DNA from 2 places in the Turicibacter sp. T129 genome. Region 2 is predicted to be linked to the other one. Evidence: a T-box and tRNA genes for the amino acid it is inferred to sense, from the RefSeq annotation. Region 2 holds a T-box; the other holds one or more tRNA genes.
The links. A T-box is a leader RNA that pairs with one kind of tRNA and senses whether it is charged. The one in region 2 lies ahead of NEH75_RS05510 (glycine--tRNA ligase), so its partner is inferred to be a tRNA-Gly.
Positions count from the first base shown of each region.

Region 1 (3,278 bases), on a different contig from region 2:
TGAAACGTAGATTTCTAATAATGAGTTTATCACTTGTCATGATAGTATTACCTAGTATCATTGCTAATGCGGATGATAGTAATCATGAAGCTAGAATGAAAATGTATAAAGACTATGAATTAGCCTCAGGAGTTCCCTGGTATGAAATTGCTGCAGTTGATCAGTATGAAAGAAATATTTATAAATTTAGAGAAGAATGCAAGGATTTAAAGTACGATACTATTTCCATCTGTATGATTAATGAACGCTGGTCAGGACCTGAGAATCCATATTATTATGATAATGACAGCTATACAATTAATCTTTTTGGTGGAATTGCTAAAGATGGTGATGGAGATGGTGTAGCAGATATTAATAATGAACATGATGTTATGTATACGATGGTCGAATACTTAAGATCATTCGATGACTTTGAAGGCGCAATAGAAGCCTACTATCAAAAAGAACAAGCAGTTATGGTCATCAAAGAAATTGCTAGTTTATTTGAACATTTTGATACGATAGTGTTAGATAAGCGATCATTACCAGTTTCAAAGCGTTATAGTTATAGTTTTCAAGATAACTACGGAGCTGCTCGAAGCTGGGGGGGAGCAAGATCTCATGAAGGAATAGATATCTTTGCATGTTATTCAACTCCTGTTTTATCGACTGCATATGGCGTAGTAGAAATAATGGGATGGAATGATTATGGCGGATACCGAATTGGGATTAGAGATATTTATAATACTTATCAATACTATGCCCACCTACAAGGTTTCGAAGGAGATTTAAAAGAAGGAGATATTGTAGAACCTGGACAAGTCATCGGATATGTAGGAAGTACAGGTTATGGTAAGGAGGGGACAAGCGGAAAGTTCCCACCACATTTACATTTTGGTCTATATAAATATGACGGACGTTGCGAATGGGCCTTTAATCCTTACCCACATCTAAGACGTTGGGAAAAAGAAAAACAATAATAAAGAGGGCAGTAATATGTGTATATTACTGCTTTTTTTAATAAAATAAAAAAAAGTTTGTAAAAAGTGTTGACTCTATTTGTAGAGCATGATATTATATAGAAGTCGTCAGGGACGACAAGAAAAAAAACAAAATGGAGCAGTACTCAAGTGGCTGAAGAGGTGCCCCTGCTAAGGGTATAGGTCGGGCAACCGGCGCGAGGGTTCAAATCCCTCCTGCTCCGCCATTATAAAAATGAATTGGTGAATTAAAAGTATGGCCCGTTGGTGAAGCGGTTTAACACACATGCCTTTCACGCATGCATACACGGGTTCGAATCCCGTACGGGTCACCATTCAAAAGGTCCAGTGGTGTAGCGGTTAACATGCCTGCCTGTCACGCAGGAGATCGCGGGTTCGATTCCCGTCTGGACCGCCATTTTAAAAAACGGGAAGTGGCTCAGCTTGGTAGAGCACCTGGTTTGGGACCAGGGGGTCGCAGGTTCGAATCCTGTCTTCCCGACCATTCGAATAAGCGGGTGTAGTTTAATGGTAGAACTTCAGCCTTCCAAGCTGACTGTGAGAGTTCGATTCTCTTCACCCGCTCCATTAATTTCATTGTGATGTGCCATGAATAAGCTGTATGCGGTCGTGGCGGAATGGTAGACGCGCCAGCTTGAGGGGCTGGTAGGAGCAATCCTGTGGAGGTTCGAGTCCTCTCGGCCGCACCATAATGAATGTCTAATCAACATCATCAAGAATAGCATAAACAGCGCCCATAGCTCAATTGGATAGAGCGTTTGACTACGGATCAAAAGGTTAGGGGTTCGACTCCTCTTGGGCGCGCCATAATAACAGATAATAATGAGTTCGAAGGAACTCTTTTTTTATTTCTTGTATACGAATGTATAACATTTAGGTAGTCGTTTTTATTTATTATGTTTACTTAAAAATACAATTTATCTATAATATGTCATTGATTTTAAATCCTAGCAGCCTAAGCTACTAGGGTTTTTTAAATTTAATTAGTTTTGAATTATGAGCTAAGTGATTTGAAGCGATAAAAGTTACAATATCTCAAGGGATTTCGTTAAATGCTATATTTTATTATTAATTCTTTTTCAATAGGAATAATAGTATACGAACTTATTATGTGTGTTAAAAATAGCAGCTTAGTTTTCAAAATTTGAAGAGTAGCTTGAAGTTCAGAGAAATTAATTTGAAACATCAGATGTTTGAAACACTAAACGAAGTAATAAGTTGTGTATTGAGATAGTGAGCAGAGTTTAAAAGTAATCAATAGTGACCTCTAAAATGATTATTTTTCTATGGATTTCTTAGTTACTGATATTGTAACAGGAGAGACTTAACATCTTTTTTTGATAATATGAAAGGAAGGTGGTACTTATCTAGTAACAGTCAATACTATAAAACCCAAACTAGGATTAGTTTTCTTTTATAATTTAAGAAAGTGTAAACAATTATTATAGCGATCAACTATATATCTTATAGTAAATAGACTAATATATTTATGTGTTTAGTTTGAGCAGAGGGAATTTCTATTTTAATGGCCGTATAAAAACGTGTTTGACGTTCAACAAAGGTAGGTAAACAACTGTTAATTTTACTACGACTCGAAATAGTGGTATCTACTGCTCCTCAAAGGAAAATACCTTGTTGTTACCAACAGAGATGAGAATCCTACTCCCCGTTCCCTACCAGTGGAGGATTTATTCATCTTCTATGAAGGGGGGAGCACATGTCCAAACGTTTCACGTCTTTTTACTTCTTTTGGACGTTGATGAATCGAGGTTCGAATATGTTAAGATTGGGATAACTCATGCATAGATCTCCTTTTTAAGAATTTGGTGTGGTAACTTCATTCAATAACAAATATTCTATTTATGAGCTTTTTTTATATGTCATACTTAATATTATAATTTGTGTTATATAAAAATGAATCATTCGAATACATATAGCAACAAAAGGCAAAGAAACTATTTATTATAATTAATTTCAAAAAAAACAAGAAAGTGTTGACAGGTTTCGACAGCGGTGATATTATATAGAAGTCGAAAGACAGAGGAATTAATCAAATTGAGGTTTTATTCTATATTTCAAAAAGGGTGTTGACAAAAAACAGCACCGATGATAAACTTAGAAAGTCGAAAAAAGGTCCAGTGGTGTAGCGGTTAACATGCCTGCCTGTCACGCAGGAGATCGCGGGTTCGATTCCCGTCTGGACCGCCATTTTTAATGGCCCGTTGGTGAAGCGGTTTAACACACATGCCTTTCACGCATGCATACACGGGTTCGAATCCCGTACGGGTCACCATTACT
Region 1 is NZ_JAMQUU010000073.1:17,287-20,564, forward strand. It holds gene NEH75_RS11385 (M23 family metallopeptidase) at 1-959, shown strand, start outside; tRNA gene NEH75_RS11390 (tRNA-Ser) at 1,096-1,186, shown strand; tRNA gene NEH75_RS11395 (tRNA-Glu) at 1,218-1,294, shown strand; tRNA gene NEH75_RS11400 (tRNA-Asp) at 1,302-1,377, shown strand; tRNA gene NEH75_RS11405 (tRNA-Pro) at 1,388-1,464, shown strand; tRNA gene NEH75_RS11410 (tRNA-Gly) at 1,474-1,547, shown strand; tRNA gene NEH75_RS11415 (tRNA-Leu) at 1,584-1,669, shown strand; tRNA gene NEH75_RS11420 (tRNA-Arg) at 1,711-1,787, shown strand; tRNA gene NEH75_RS11425 (tRNA-Asp) at 3,113-3,188, shown strand; tRNA gene NEH75_RS11430 (tRNA-Glu) at 3,197-3,273, shown strand.
Region 1: it encodes a tRNA-Gly, which carries the amino acid that the T-box ahead of NEH75_RS05510 (glycine--tRNA ligase) is inferred to sense. The anticodon was not compared.

Region 2 (3,278 bases):
AAGGGATCATACATGAATAGTCTAGAATGGGAAGTCTTTAAACGTACAGGAAAAATTGATCACTATTTGTTAATGAAAGAATCAGATAAGTTAGCGATAGACAATATAAATACTGAGTTCTCAGAAGAGATTGCTAATGTAAAGCCTGCTAAAGTTACAGAGGAGGAGTAGCGTGGCAATTGATGTTGAAGGAATTATATTGAAGAGCTTTAACTATGGAGAACACCATAAAATTGTTAAAGTTCTGACGGAGAATCAGGGGGTTATTGGCGTTTTTGTACAAAACGCCAATAAAGTTAATACAAAAAAAAGTGCACTCGTCCAGCCATTGACTTGTGCACGTTTTAATTTAAAGCCCTCAACAAATGCCAATAGCGATCTATATTATGTTTATAGTGGAGACGTTATTGATTATTATTTAAATGTAAAGTTAGATTATGAAAATATAGCTTATTTTTATTTTATGATTGAATTAATTTTAAAAGGGATGGCTGAATCTGAGTACAGTTCGTATGTTTATCGTATGTTGAAAAATTTCTTAGATGCAGCTGAACAAGGTTATTCAGCTTATTTATTAAGTATAATTTTTCAACTTAAAATGATGCCTATTATTGGCATTGAACCTGTAATGGATTGCTGTGCTGTGTGTAGAAGTACAGAACATATCGCAACACTGAGTGTACGCCAAGGAGGATTAGTTTGTGCTAAGTGTTATCACCCAGCAGAACCTATTTTAATTGATGCTCCCCTTATTCCAATTGTTCGTGCACTGTATAAGGTTGATATTAATCATTTACCTGAGGTTGAATTAGAAGAAGAATTGTTGAAACCAATTGAGCAATTTTTAGATGCCTATTATGATTCATATGCTGGTTTACATCTTCAGACTAAGAAATTTATGAAAGAAATTTAAAGAAGAGCGAATTTGCTCTTCTTTTTCTACTTTATATTTGAAAAGCATAATAGAAAGTAGAAAGAGTCATGTTGTATAAATTATCTTTATGTATGAATTTTAATAAATGTGTGATTATTAGTTGTAATTATTGTTTTTTTGCCGTCGTTTTTCGTATTTTTGTATATTGTCTTTTAACTATTGATATACTATAATGGTAGTAGTATAATGCAATATTTATGTGAAGACGAAGAGTAGTACTTTTGAACATTTGAATGGCAGCGAGTCTGGGAAGGTGGGAGCCAGATTTCAAGGTCTTAAGGAAGGGAACTTTTGAGCATAGTTAACAAAGTGGTAAAATCATAGGATTTTACAAATAGGGTGGAACCGCGGGAATAACTCTCGTCCCTATGCTCGTGGCATAGGTATGGGAGTTTTTATTTTCTCTATGTTCACGAGACCAGAATTTTGTTAAGTGAAGGAGCGTTAAAATGAGTCAAGTAACAATGGAAAAAATCGTAAATATGTGTAAAACACAAGGATTCGTTTACCAAGGAAGCGAAATTTATGGAGGATTAGCAAATACTTGGGATTATGGGCCGTTAGGTGTGGAATTAAAAAATAACGTGAAAAAAGCTTGGTGGAAAAAATTTATCCAAGAGTCACCATATAATGTGGGGTTAGATAGTGCCATCTTAATGAATCCTCAAACTTGGGTTGCATCAGGGCACGTTGGAGGATTTAGTGATCCTTTAATGGACTGTAAAGCATGTAAGAGTCGTCACCGTGCAGATAAATTAATCGAAGATCATGGAGACGATATCGTAGCTGATGGATGGACAGAAGAGCAAATGATGGCTTATATTCGTGAGCACAATATTGCATGTCCAGACTGTGGAGCTCATGACTTTACAGATATTCGTCAATTTGAATTAATGTTTAAAACACACATGGGAGTTGTTTCAGACGATAAATCAGCTGTTTATTTACGTCCAGAAACAGCACAAGGAATCTTCGTTAATTTCAAAAATGTTCAACGTACTAGCCGTAAAAAAATTCCATTTGGAATTGGACAAATCGGGAAATCATTCCGTAACGAAATTACACCAGGAAACTTTACATTCCGTACACGTGAATTCGAACAAATGGAATTAGAATTCTTCTGTAAACCAGGTGAAGATGGACAATGGTATGAGTTCTGGAAACAATATTGCTGGAATTGGTTGGTAAATTTAGGAATGAATCCAGAACATATTCGTCAACGTGAACATTCACCAGAAGAATTAAGTCACTACAGTAACGGAACATCAGATATCGAGTACCGTTTCCCATTTGGTTGGGGAGAGTTATGGGGAGTTGCCAACCGTACTGACTTCGACTTAAAAGCACATATGAAAGAATCAGGAGCAAACTTCGAATATCAAGATCCAACAACAAATGAAAAATATGTACCATACTGTATTGAACCATCAGTAGGAGCAGACCGTGTGACATTAGCGTTCTTAATTGATGCTTATGAAGAAGAAACGTTAGAAAATGGAGAAACACGTGAAGTTTTAAAATTTCACCCAGCTTTAGCTCCTTACAAAGTGGCGGTCTTACCATTAGTTAAGAAATTGAATGAACAATCATTAGAAGTGTTTGCAGAATTATCTAAACATATGATGGTTGATTATGATGAAGCGGGAACAATCGGTAAACGTTATCGTCGTCAAGATGCAATTGGAACACCATTCTGTGTCACATTCGACTATGATTCATTAGAAGATAAAAAAGTAACAGTTCGTCATCGTGATACAATGGAACAAGAACGTGTAGCAATCGATGAATTAGTTGAGTACATTACTTCAAAAATTCAATTTTAATTTCTACATAAAGTTGCTTTAAAATTTTAAAATTAAGACATTATAGGAGAGAGGGTGAACACGATGGGAAAGGGTCGAATTCCACAAGAATTATTTGATGAAGTCGTAGAAAAAAGTGATATCGTTGATGTCATTAGTGACTATGTACAATTGAGTAAAGCTGGGAAGAATTATAAAGGTTTATGTCCTTTCCATGGGGAAAATACCCCCTCTTTTGTCGTGTCACCAGATAAAGGAATCTATAAGTGCTTTGGTTGTGGAGAAGGAGGAAACGTCGTTTCGTTCGTCTCTTCACTTGAAGCTATTTCATATCCACAAGCTATCTTAAAATTAGCCAAGCGTGCGGGGATTGAAACGAACATTGTTCTACCATCAGATGAATCGATTCAAGACGCTAAGTTTAAAAATGAATTTGATATTTTAGAGTTTGCTAAAGGATTTTATCACTATTATTTAAATCACACAAAAGAAGGAAAAGTGGCATTAGATTATCTTCATAATCGTGGGATGAGTGATGAAAC
Region 2 is NZ_JAMQUU010000026.1:63,244-66,521, reverse strand. It holds gene NEH75_RS05520 (YqzL family protein) at 13-171, shown strand; gene recO (DNA repair protein RecO) at 173-913, shown strand; T-box leader at 1,128-1,305, shown strand; gene NEH75_RS05510 (glycine--tRNA ligase) at 1,384-2,757, shown strand; gene dnaG (DNA primase) at 2,821-3,278, shown strand, end outside.